2 regions of the Jeotgalicoccus sp. FSL K6-3177 genome follow, and region 2 is predicted to be linked to the other one. Evidence: riboswitches for the same ligand, from Rfam matches in the RefSeq annotation. Region 2 holds a riboswitch; the other holds the start of a gene.
The links. A riboswitch is a leader RNA that binds a small molecule or an ion and turns the genes downstream of it on or off. The one in region 2 is predicted to bind lysine.
Positions count from the first base shown of each region.

Region 1 (6,696 bases), 670 kb from region 2:
CATCGATAATCATATTGCCGACGTCAACTGTCGCTTCGATCAGCATATGACATGCTCTCTCAAGTGCCAATTTGTTATCAGTATCAATCGTTTCTGCCAGACCTTCAATGTAGTCGAGACGTTTGTTTAAAAGCTTTTTATCCACAAAATACATTTCTACACCTCATCATAATTATTCTCTCTTATCATATCATACAAAAAAGAAGCCGGGTTTTACGACCCGGCCTCTTCCTTAATTTCTTCACCAGACTCTTCAGCCTGTTCTTTTAGTTCCTGTTTTGAAACTTTTCTTAATATAAAATAAGCACAGCCGAAGTTGCAGTATTCATTCAAGTACTCTTCGATGGCATTGACACGTTTGTCCGGTTCCACTTTACGTTTTGAATTTTTATAAAAACCGGCAAGTCTTAATTTTTCATAACCGACATCACCGACAATATAATCGTACTTATTCAATAGCTCGCTGTATTTTTCGATAAAAACTTCTTCATCAAATGCATCGCGGTAATTCTCCACGAGTTCAAAGTTCATATGATCAATAGTAATCATAGACGCACACCCTTTAATCAAACTGATACATTTATGATATCACAGTTTTTACCATTATGCGTTTTGTTTAGCTACCGGGCGGTAGATAAATTTAGCAATAATATAAACTGCAAGCAGTCCAATTATAACGCTCAGCAAACCAAAGTATACGTTAGCTGTATATCCGAGCACAACAAAGCCGAGCAGTCCGATTAAAGCTGAAGTTAAAGCATACGGCAACTGCGTCATAACGTGGACAATGTGATCGCTGCCGGAACCGGTAGAAGACAGAATTGTCGAATCGGAAATCGGTGAACAGTGGTCTCCAAATACACCGCCTGCAAGTACAGCTGCGATTGACGGGAGGAGTAATTCCGTTGCACCAAGTGCAATAATAATTTCTCCAGCAACAGGAATCAGTATGCCGTAAGAACCCCAACTTGTACCTGTAGCAAGTGCCATAAAGCAAGCAACAATAAATACTACTGCCGGCAGCAGCGCTACTGGAAGGCTTGAGTTTTCCACCATTGAACCAAGAACGCCGCCGGTGCCGAGTTCACTGATTAACCCGCCGATCATCCAGGCAAAAGTCAGTATAAGCATGGCCGGAAACATCGCTAAAAATCCTGTTTTAATACCGAGCCAGACATGTCTCTTGCTGAATTCATTATCATTTCTCGTATGTCTGAAGTAATAGAACAGTGCCAGCACGAGACCGATAATGCCTCCTGTAAGCAGTGAATGTGTCACGAGGGTACTTTCCAGCACAGGCATCAGACTCCAGGTCCCTGCTTCCATCGCACCGGTCACATACATCGCTCCGATTACTCCGACAGCAAGTCCTGCAATCGGAATAATTAAGGCGCTGGCACCTGCACCATCATGCACAGGCAGGTCTTCATCCTGTTCTGCAAATTCAGGCACTTTATCACGTAATATTCCTTCGTTAATCGCCAGGTTCTCCTGTTTCCTCATCGGACCGATATCCAGTTTAAAAGAAATAACGATAAACATCATAACAAGTGCCGAGATAACATAAAAGTTCATTGGAATCATATACATAAAACTCTGAAAGGGTGATATATGTGTCATTCCAGCGCCGATTAATACCGGTGCTGTCATTCCCATAATACCTGCACCCCAGCTCGATACCGGTGACATAACGGCTACCGGTGATGCTGTCGTATCGACGAAATAAGCAAGTTTTGCCCGCGAAATATTATATTTATCAGTAATCGGCTTAGCAACCTGTCCGACAATTAAAGCACTGAAGTAATCATCGATAAACACTATAATTCCAAGCACTGCAGTCATAAAACCTGCACCGCGGCGCGTTTTAACTTTTGTCAGCGCCCAATTCGTAAACGCTCGCGCGCCACCTGACATATTCATAAATGCTGTCATAATTCCGAGCAGTGTTAAAAATATTAATATGTAGGCATTCCATGTGTTCAGTCCGCCGTCTTCAATAAATATGCCGAGAAACGAATCGAACAGCAATTTAAAAAATTCTCCAAAGTGCCCATTCGCAATAACGAAGGCTGATGTAATAATTCCCGCACCGAGACTGATGCCTACTCTTCTCGTTATTACTACGAGTATGAGTGTAATTAATGGCGGGATCAGCGGCATATATTCCCAATTTAAAAATGACTCCATTTTTCTTCCTCCTAAATTTTTTCAATAAAAAAAATCATAAATACGCTGACAGTGCACGCATTTATGATTTATCTATTAAATGTAGCGCATCATGTAACTGACAGTGTCCAGCCTGTTAAACTGAACCCCAGAACAAATACCTGCCGGTATCATCCTTCGGCTCTTGTCCCTTTTAAGTATCCTTAAACGCATGCCTGCTGAAATACTTTACTGTTGAAAAGAGCAACCTCTACTTTATTTATTTGATTACTTAACATTATAGCATATCCCGGCTTTAAAAGACTATAAACATTCTATATAATTTTTTACGAGATCGCGCAGCAGGTCCGGCATAATATACTCTTTTTTCGAATATCTGAACTGCGGGAAAATCCTGCCGAAAGTGTACATATCAAGCGTTCCAAGCTTATATTTTTTCTTCTCATCGATGAGTTCGTTATCGATATAATACTCGCGTTCCGATTGGATATACTGGATATTATGCGTTACAAAACAGCCGAAAATGTCTCCTCTGAAGCCGAGACCGCGCACGATTTCATCTTTATACTCCTGACGGTTCGCCTGGGTAAATATTTCTTTCATCTCGCGTCCAGTCAACTCTATTTGTACAGCATTAATGGCGTGCGGCAGCACTTTATGCAAGTCATATTCAGTCAGTGCTCCCCCTTCAAACGGACTCGCAATAAGTCCCGTATGAATGAGCCCTGCATCACTGGCCGTAAAATTTTTAAGTATATACGCAAGGAGCGAGCTGAAGCGTCCAGCCGAATAAAGTCGCCGGTCTATCGGCAGTGCCGCTTCTTTAATGACTTTATTTTTTAATTTGGCTTTGCCTATATCATAATAATCGTTTTCGACCTGGGATAAGATATCTGATTCAATCAGCGCAGCTTTTTTCGCGGTAAGCCTGCCATTTTCAAAAGTGAGAGTGACTTCCCCGATATATTCACCGTATCTGCCGGCTGCTGCAAGCAGCACACCATTAACGCGCTCTCCTTTTTCAAAATGGTGATGCGTATGGGATGATAAAATTAAATCAATTTCAGGAAATCTATTAGCCAGAGTCTCGTCGTCATACATACCGAGATGGCTCATCATAACAATAACGTCCACCTTTGGTTCGAGTTCCCTTAAATATTTTTCTATCCAGTCAAAAGCATCTGCCACTTCCCAATCCAGTGCCAGATAAAATGGAGTAAACTCAACTGTTGCTGCAATGAATCCGATTTTTATCCCGCCGGTTTCCTTTATAGTATACGGTTTAAAATAAGGCTGTTTACTTCCTACTTCACGCAGATTGGCACAGATGACATCGAACTCTGCATCATCGTATAAATGCTTCAGCTGCTCTTTGGTCAGCGTGATTCCTTCATTATTCCCGAGTGTCGCTACGTCGCACGTTGCATTATTCAACAATTCGATATTGCCCTTTCCGAGCGTCGCTTCTGTATAAGGATGTGAACGGTCAACATGGTCGCCGATATCGACATAAAACATATTATTTCTGTACTGTCGTCTTTTATTTTTTATGAAGCTCGTAAACTTCATATAATTATGTAATGCACTGTGTATATCATTAGTATGATAAATTTTCACTTCCATACGAGCACTCCTTAAAGAATTGTTTGTAAAATCAAGTATGCACCGAGTATAAACAGGACGGTCCGGAGCAGTACTACTAAACCGTCCGAATTGAACCGCTGATTAATTTTAACTCCGGCAGTCGCTCCGATGATAGCAGCAGGCACGAGCATCAGTATATACGTATAAACGACGTTATTCTGGAGCACGTGGCCGAAGGCCGATGATACACCTGAGAAAAATACCATCATCATGCTCGTGCCGATGGCAATTGTCGGCGGCATTCTGAAAACCATCAGCATGAGCGGGGTCATCAGAACCCCGCCTCCTATACCGAACAGACCCGTTATAAATCCGACGAAAAAAGTTATCGTAATTGCAAGATAAGGCGGAAATCCGTAATGGTAAATGTTACCCATATTATCACGGTGCGGTTTTAAGTACTTAGGATTCTGGAATACTTTCATCGGTTTAATTTTCTTTCTGACAACGAGAAGTATACTGATAAAAATTAGAAATATACCGAAATACAGATTAAAGCTGTCCACTGTAAATAAACTGCTGGCATAAGATCCCGCGAGCGCCCCCGGCATCAGTCCAATCAGAAATAAAATGCCGTTCTCTCTGTCCACCTGCTTATTGCGCGCATATGAAATCATCGCACTCATGCCCGTGAATATCAGCAGCATACTCGATGTCCCGACAGCAGTCTGGGGTGTTATTGCCGGCAGCAGGCCGAGCTCAAGACCAAAAAACATCAGGGCCGGAACAACAATAACACCCCCGCCGATACCGACGAGCGAGCCCAGTATTGAAGAAAGCAGACCTATCAGTATAAGAACGATAAATTCCATGACTCCAGCCCCTTAGAATAATTTCAGCTGCTTCGGTGCAAGCCCGCTGTACTCTATACCCAGCATGCTGATCAGCTGTTTTGCGTTGCCGGCCGCATGCCCTCCTGAGTTATTATTAAAAACGATATAAATATCCTTTGTTTTATGCTGCAGTATATTAACCTGTTTTTGTAACCACTCCAGTTCCTGTCTGTTATAATCATATAAATAACGGACCTCCCGCCACTCTTCCGAAGTGCGGTTCTGCTGCGTCCAGCCGTGAACATTGCGGCCGTGCAGACGGATAAAGGCAGTATCATCTGTGATGCGGTTAACAAAAGGAACTGAACCGATTCCTGCCTGCGGCTCATCGCATATACTGTGAATTACTTCGCTGTCGTGCAGAAATTCCAGTGTATCTTCCTTATATTCATCACTGAACCATGTCTGGTTGCGGAACTCCACTGCGACTTTAAAAGGTTTCAGCAGGTCCGCCGCAAATTTTACATAACGGATATTTTTGCTGCTGCAGTCAAACCATGGCGGAAACTGAAGCAGAACAAATGCGAGTTTGTTTCTGTGAAACATAGGCATCAGCATTTCCCTGTACGCGGCAAAGACATCTTTAATAGAATCATAGTGATCTCTGTAATCGCTGTGCCCCGTCATAAATTGGTGGGCTTTTACTGCGAATTTGAAGGTTTCCGGTGTCTGGTCGCACCATTTTTCTATCGTTGACTGCCGCTGTACTGCGTAGTATGTTGAATCAAGCTCAACGATTGGAAAATGTGAAGCATATGTAATTAACTTATCTTTTTTATTTGAAAGTTCGGTGTACAGCGAATCGTGGTCGCCCCACCCTGTCAGTCCTATATAAATCATTAAATCACCTTACTTCATTTTAGCACATTTACATTGGAGGATATTAGTCATGGAGATTATTCAGTTTGAAAATGTCAGCCATCAGGAAATACTCCGTAATATATCGGGTTTTTTCAGAGAAAATAAAATTACGACTTTTATCGGCCCGAGCGGTGCAGGCAAGACTACCTGTCTGAAACATATTAACGGTTTACTCTCTCCTGATTCCGGCAGTGTATTCTACCGCGGTGAAGATATTAAAAATATAGATATTACCGGTCTCAGAAAAAGAGCCGGCATGGCATTTCAAAGCGCACCGATGTTCGCAGGCACCGTATACGATAATTTAAATCTGCCGCTTCAAATATTTAATGACAAGCTGAGTCAGGAACGTGCGGCAAATCTTCTCAGCATGGTAGAACTTAGTGAAGATTTTTTATACCGTAAAATAAACACCTTATCCGGAGGAGAGAAAAGCCGTATTTCATTAGCCCGGACCTTTGTCTCCCGTCCGGAAGTACTGCTGCTTGATGAAATTACATCAAACCTTGATTACACACTCGTCAGAGAGATTGAACGGCTCGTAATGAAGCTGCAGCAGGAACACGGACTGACTGTTATTTGGGTAACACATGACCTTGCCCAGGCTGAACGCGTCAGTGATGATATCTGGTTCTTAAACAGGGGCGAACTGCTGCTCCAGGGGCCGATAGAAAGTTTATATAAGACAAATAATACTTTTATACAGCAATTTTTAAAGGGGGAACGGTGATGGGTTTTCAGGAACTTCTCCTGTCCGGCGTCTTTGTTATCATCCCTCTCGCTATTGCAGTCGTACTGAAACTGGGGCTTACGAAAGATATCGTCATAGCTTCAGTACGTTCAATTGTTCAGCTGCTCATTGTCGGTCTGATACTCACCTTCGTCTTTGACAGTGACAGCAGTATTTATATGATATTAATGATTCTCGTGATGATTGGTGCCGCCAGTCAGAATGTAATTAAAAAAGGCACGCTTATTCCCGGCATAAAATGGATTATTATTTTAACGCTGACAGCTGTCGAAGCTGTTTCAATGAGCATTATGCTGCTGTTCGGTATTCTCGATTTTGAACCCGAACAGATTATTCCAATCAGCGGCATGATTATCGGTAACTGCATGGTGCTGTCGTTATTGTTCGTCAGTAAGTTTACCGATGAACTTGAGAACAGTGAAGAAATGATAGAGCTTATTT
Region 1 covers NZ_JBBOSK010000001.1:680,392-687,087, reverse strand. Annotated here, with positions in the region: gene MHH58_RS03515 (DUF86 domain-containing protein) at 1-154, opposite strand, end outside; gene MHH58_RS03510 (YutD family protein) at 214-549, opposite strand; gene MHH58_RS03505 (Na+/H+ antiporter NhaC family protein) at 604-2,187, opposite strand; lysine riboswitch at 2,262-2,427, opposite strand; gene MHH58_RS03500 (bifunctional metallophosphatase/5'-nucleotidase) at 2,470-3,789, opposite strand; gene MHH58_RS03495 (sulfite exporter TauE/SafE family protein) at 3,801-4,622, opposite strand; gene MHH58_RS03490 (DUF72 domain-containing protein) at 4,635-5,483, opposite strand; gene MHH58_RS03485 (ABC transporter ATP-binding protein) at 5,533-6,234, shown strand; gene MHH58_RS03480 (ABC transporter permease) at 6,234-6,696, shown strand, end outside.
Region 1: linked by a shared signal. The riboswitch ahead of MHH58_RS03505 (Na+/H+ antiporter NhaC family protein) and the one ahead of MHH58_RS06755 (aspartate-semialdehyde dehydrogenase) in region 2 are both predicted to bind lysine.

Region 2 (6,696 bases):
CTGGGTGATCAGTTCAATTATTTCACGCACGTACTATCATAACTTTGTGACCCACCTGCTGGAAGCAGCTTACCAGCGCGAAGTGTACAAACGCGTGGATAACTACGAAACTGTAACTGCGGAATCGCTGAATGAAATTAAACGCGGTGTGATTGAGAAATTCTGGGGTGACGATGTTGAAATTACTGAAGGTGCGGAACTGACTTGGATGAGACAACCCCACTACTACATGGGACTTTATCCGTATACGTACTCTGCGGGATTAACAATTGCAACTGAAATGTCGCAGCGTATTCTGAATGAGGGCCAGACCGCAGTTGACGAATGGCTGAAAGTTTTAAAAACAGGCGGCAAAGAAACGCCGGTTGAACTGGCGAAAATGGCAGGCATTGATATTACGACAGATGCTCCCTTGAAAAACACAATTCAATACATCGGCGAACTGGTGGATGAACTGGAAACGCTGACAGAAGAAATAGAAGGATAAAACAGATTTAAAGAACGGGGGGACATGAGTCCCTCCGTTTTTGTTTGTCTTTTTGAGGGTTCTAGTGATTTCTCTATATTAGTGACAATGAGCGTTGCTCATAGTCACGGAGAAGCGTTTAAGTGCCAATGAAGGTCGCCCATTGTCACGGAGAAGCGTTTAAGTGACAATGAAAGTCGCTCATAGTCACGGAGGAGCGTTTAAGTGACAATGAAAGTCGCTCATAGTCACAGAGGAGCGTTTAAGTGCCAATGAACAGCGCTCATAGTCACGCAAAGCCACCAAAAACTAAAAAAACGGAATCCCCTCCCAAGGATTCCGTCAATACAAGCTTATTTCTTCAAATGAGTTGCGCCGTTTACAAATTCGATCTTGTCTTCTTTTAAAAGTCCGCCTAAAGCGCGTTTAAACTGACCTTTTGACAAGTTAAATGCGGCTTTGATGTCTTCTGGTGAACTCTTGTCCGTGAATTCCATCATGTCGCCGTGCATCTGCATGTATTCCAGAATGCGTTCGCCATCTGTACCTAAGCGTTTGTAGGCTTTCTCCAAAAAGGAGCCGTTAACTTCGCCCTTGTCGTTGATGCCGATTACACGGAAGTTTACTTCCTGGCCGAGACGCGGTTCCTGTTCGCGTTCTGTTTCGTGGACAAATACTTTATAGCCTTCTTCGGATAAAATAAATGTGCCGACGCGGAGCAGACGGTAAGGACGCCCTTTCAGCCATTTGTTGCCGAGTGTTTCGTAGTCTTCTTTTTTCAGCGGCTGGAATTTTTCATCCACTTCTGTTTCTGTAATTAAGCGTCCGAACATCTGATCATCAGCTTCGACGCGAATCGTTGCATAGACCATGTCGCCGACTTGCGGCCATACTTCTTTCTTCCGCGGCAAATCGATCCACGGAATTAAAATTTCGCGCGGTGATCCGATATCGAGATAAGCGCCGTCGCGGTTAACTTCACTGACTCGGGCATAGCCGAATTTAGTCGCGGTAATGCTCGGCAGATTCGGTGTCGCAAACAGTTCACCCGAGCGGTTCGGGTAAATAAAGACCAGGACTTCTTCATCGATATCGTAGTCTTTATCCCCTTCGATTTCCGAACGGTTCATACGGATATACTTTTCGTCTTCTGTAACGAGAGTGTACGTCGAGCCCTCTTTTTTAATCACTTTTAAAAATTGTGTAGTACCTGAAATTTTTGTCATATAGACTCCTCATTAATATTGTTTCTATTGTGTATTATTCATTTATCGGTTAATGTTTAATATTGTGGTTTTTAAATAGTAAGCATACGGATGAACATACTGATATATTTAAATAATACCATATTTATGGTATTATCGCTTATGAATGTAAACTAAAACGATTGTTTTAATATAAAGGAGAATGCACATGCTGCAAGTTAGCGACGTGAGTCTGAGATTTGGAGACAGAAAATTATTTGAAGATGTAAATATTAAATTCACCCCGGGAAACTGCTACGGTTTAATCGGTGCGAACGGTGCCGGGAAATCCACTTTCCTGAAAGTCCTGACAGGTGAAGTTGACTCGGACGGCCACGTTATTTTAGGAGCGGACGAGCGTATGGCTTTCCTCCGCCAGGATCACTTCGGCTATGAAGATACGCGCGTACTCGATGTTGTAATGATGGGTCACGAAAAACTATGGTCTATTATGAACGAAAAAAATGAAATCTACATGAAACCGGACTTCTCGGATGAAGACGGCATCAGAGCCGCAGAGCTCGAAGGTGAATACGGCGAAATGGGCGGCTGGACTGCTGAAAGTGACGCTGAAACACTCCTTCACGGTCTTGGTATTCCCCATGAGCTGGTCGATAAAACAATGGGTGAAATCGACAACACGGCAAAAGTTAAAGTCCTGCTTGCACAAAGCCTGTTCGGCAACCCCGACGTGCTGCTTCTGGATGAGCCGACCAACGGTCTCGATATCGAAGCGGTACAGTGGCTGGAAGAATTCCTCATTAACTTTGAGAACACAGTGATTGTTGTATCCCACGACAGACACTTCCTGAACAACGTCTGTACGCACATTGCGGACCTCGACTTCGGCAAGATTCAGGTCTACGTCGGGAACTATGACTTCTGGTATCAGTCAAGTCAGATGGCACTGCAGATGTCTCAGGATCAAAATAAGAAAAAAGAAGAAAAGATTAAAGAGCTGAAAGACTTCGTTGCACGTTTCAGTGCCAACGCTTCAAAATCTAAACAGGCAACAAGCCGTAAAAAGATGCTTGAGAAAATTGAATTGGAAGATATTAAACCGTCATCACGCCGTTATCCTTTCGTCGGCTTTACAGCTGAAAGAGAAATCGGCAACGAGCTGTTAACAGTCAGAAATCTGACGCATTCAATCGACGGTGAAACGGTACTCGATAATTTAACGTTCACGCTCTCTCCTGACGATAAAGTTATTTTAACAGGCGGTTCTGAACTGCAGCGTACTACCCTGCTCCGCATTCTTGCTGGTGAAATTACGCCGGATTCAGGAGACGTCAACTGGGGTGTCACAACTTCACAGAGCTACTTCCCGAAAGATAACTCGGAGTACTTTGAAGGCGTTGATTTAAGCCTGGTTGAATGGCTGCGCCAGTACGCTCCGCCTGAAGAACAGACAGAAACCTTCCTTCGCGGATTCTTAGGAAGAATGCTGTTCAGCGGTGAAGAAGCGAAGAAAAAAGCAAGCGTCCTCTCAGGTGGAGAGAAAGTCCGTGCGATGCTCAGTAAAATGATGCTGTCGCAGGCGAACGTCCTCTTAATGGATGAGCCGACGAACCACCTTGACTTAGAGAGTATTACTGCAGTCAACGACGGTCTGAAGAAATTTAAAGGATCAATTATCTTCACTTCACATGACCTGGAGTTTATCAATACAATTTCAAACACGGTGCTCGATATCAGCAACAACACAGCACTTGTGAAGGAAATCGGTTATGAAGATTACCTTATTGAAAAAGGAATTATAAAGAAATAGAAATTATCTGTTTACTTTGAATACTTTGTTATGTATAATGACAATCAACATCAAAAACTGAATAGTACGGATGAGGCGCATCAATCAATAGTACTCATATACTTAACTTCTGCAAAGTGTATATGACGAAAGGGTGAGATGCCGAAATGTCCGGGAGCGCGCAGACCCCGGTTGTTGGATTCACAGGTTAAGAGCTATGGATTTGTCATTATTGACTCAATAATGGAGGGCATCGCTTGTATATACAATTTTAAAACAAGTCCGGTACCCGGGCTTGTTTTTTTATTTATATCATTCTATTCAGGAAAACTTCTAGGAGGCTGTATTTTATGAAACTCGCAATTGTCGGTGCAACAGGTGTCGTCGGTACAAAAATGCTGGAAATGGTGGAACAGTATAAAATTCCTTATAAGGAACTGGTCCTCTTCTCTTCCAAACGCTCCAGCGGAAAAGAACTGGAAGTAAATGGAGAAACGTATACAGTTCAGGAATTAACTGAAGACAGAACGAAAGATGGTTTTGATTATGTGGTTATGAGTGCCGGCGGTTCAACGAGTGAAAAGTTTGCCCCGCTCTTTGAAGAAGCCGGTGCAATTGTTATCGACAATTCAAGTTTCTGGAGAATGCATGAAGATATTGATTTAATCGTTCCGGAAATTAACTCACCTTCATTAAATCGTAAAATTATCGCGAACCCGAACTGTTCAACAATCCAGTCGGTTATCGCCTTACAACCTTTATATGATGCATTCGGAGTAAAACGCGTGCACTACGCAACATATCAGTCGGTTTCAGGTTCGGGTTCAGGCGGCATCAGAGACCTCGAAGAAGGCGCGAATGGTGCTGAGCCGACGACGTATCCAAAACCGATTTACAATAACGTGATTCCGCAGATCGATGTCTTTTTAGATGACGGCTATACGAAAGAAGAAGTCAAGATGATCGATGAAACGAAGAAAATTCTCGGAGATGATCAAATTGCGGTGACGGCAACATGTGTCAGAGTGCCGGTTATCTCAAGCCACAGCGTACAAATTAACGTCACGCTTGACCAGGAGGCGACAGAAGAAGAAGTCAGAGATGCGTTCCGCAATATTCCTCACATCGTCCTGATGGATAATCCTGCTGAAGGTGTTTATCCTACTCCGTATGAAGCGACAGATGAAAACGAAATTTACGTCGGCCGTATCCGCAAGGATCCGACGCTCGAAAACACTTTCCACGTATGGTGTGTCGGGGACAACATTCTTAAAGGCGCAGCGCAGAATACAGTGCAGATTCTAAAATCATTAATAGATAATAAATAAGGAGCGGATATATATGAGTCCGATTTTTGAAGGTATCGGAGTGGCGATGGCCACCCCGTTTAGAAATAATGAAGTAGACTACGATGCGTTCAGAAACCATATTGAATATTTAATCGACAATAATGCACAAAGTTTAATTATTAACGGCACGACCGGCGAATCCCCTACTTTATCAGCAGAAGAAATTAAAGAACTGCTCCGTGTCGGCGTTGAAACTGCTGGGGGCCGGATTCCGGTAATTGCAGGTACAGGCACGAACTCAACTCAGCAGTCAATTGACTTATCGGTGTTCGCTGAAGAAACGGGTGCTGACGGTGTTATGCTGATTACGCCCTACTACAATAAAAGTAACCAGCGCGGTCTGATTGCACACTTTACAGCGATTGCAGACAGCATTAATATCCCGGTTATTTTATATAATGTGCCGTCCCGTACAAGTATGTCCATCGACCCTGAAACAGTGTTAGAATTAAGCAGACACAAAAATATCGTCGCTCTGAAAGATGCGGCCGGCGATTTAAACTATACAATTAATGTATTAAACCTTGTAGATTCTGAATTTTCATTATACAGCGGGAATGATGATAATTTGACAGACTTTACAGCACTTGGCGGCAAAGGATTAATTTCAGTAGTCGGCAACGTCATTCCGGGTGAGATGCAGGAAGTATATGAAGGTATGAAAAATGGCGAGTCATCAGCAAGACAGCGATTCTCATCACTGATGCCTGTCATCAGTTCTGTACAAATTGATGTTAACCCGATTCCGGTCAAAGCCTTAACTGCAGAGCTCGGCTTTGGTGAATACGAGCTCCGCCTGCCGCTCTTGCCGCTGGAAGAAGATGCGAGACAATCTATTGTTGAAGCCTTCAACGAATTCAGAAAAGGTGTGAGAGTATGAGAATACTCTTAATCGGCTACGGGACGATGAATAAAATCGTTGCCCGTCTCGCAGTGGAAAAAGGTCATGAAATTGCAGGAGTCATTTCATCCAGCACAACAGACTACCCGGCATTTACAAATATCGATGATGCGGGCGCAGATGTGGCAATCGATTTCTCGAATCCCGACCGCATCCTGCCTCTCATTGAAAAACCTTTCACCACTCCCCTCGTTGTGGCAACGACAGGGAAAAAAGAAGAAATTGTAGCAGCATTAAAAGAACGTGCGGCATCAGCTCCGGTATTTTTCAACGCAAATATGAGTTACGGTGTACACGTGTTAAATAACCTGCTCCGTGAAGCACTAAAACAGCTCGACGGCTTTGATCTTGAACTCGTTGAACGCCATCATAAGCACAAAGTCGACGCCCCGAGCGGTACGCTCGTTAAACTCCTTGATACGGCACTTGACGTTAGACAGGGCAGCTATCCTGTTTATGACCGATCAGAAGCGAATGAAGAGCGGTCAGATGATGAAATCGGCGTCAGCGCTATACGCGGCGGCACAATTGTTGGCGAACACGATGCAATCTTTGCAGGACACGATGAAGTTATCGAACTGAAACATATTGCACAATCGAAAGATATATTTGCAAACGGTGCAATTGGCGCCGCAGAAAGTCTTAGACACAAAGAAAACGGATTTTACGACTATAACAACATATTTTAAGGAGTTTTTACACAATGGAAAAATTTACAGCAGAAGAGATTATTCAGTACATTTCAGATGCGGAGAAAGCAACACCGCTAAAAATTTATATCAACGGTAACTTTGAAGGTGTTGAATTCGATGAGTCATTCAAAGTATTCGGTACAGAGGATTCAAAAACTGTATTTGCGGATGCGCGCGACTGGCAGGCTTTCTACCCTTCAATAGAAGAAAAAGTAACGGATATCGTTATCGAACAGGACCGCCGCAACTCGGCTATTCCGTTAATGGACTTAACAAATACGAAAGCGCGTATTG
Region 2 covers NZ_JBBOSK010000001.1:1,350,213-1,356,908, reverse strand. Annotated here, with positions in the region: gene pepF (oligoendopeptidase F) at 1-487, shown strand, start outside; gene MHH58_RS06765 (CvfB family protein) at 820-1,692, opposite strand; gene MHH58_RS06760 (ABC-F family ATP-binding cassette domain-containing protein) at 1,880-3,481, shown strand; lysine riboswitch at 3,544-3,722, shown strand; gene MHH58_RS06755 (aspartate-semialdehyde dehydrogenase) at 3,811-4,788, shown strand; gene dapA (4-hydroxy-tetrahydrodipicolinate synthase) at 4,802-5,689, shown strand; gene dapB (4-hydroxy-tetrahydrodipicolinate reductase) at 5,686-6,399, shown strand; gene dapD (2,3,4,5-tetrahydropyridine-2,6-dicarboxylate N-acetyltransferase) at 6,414-6,696, shown strand, end outside.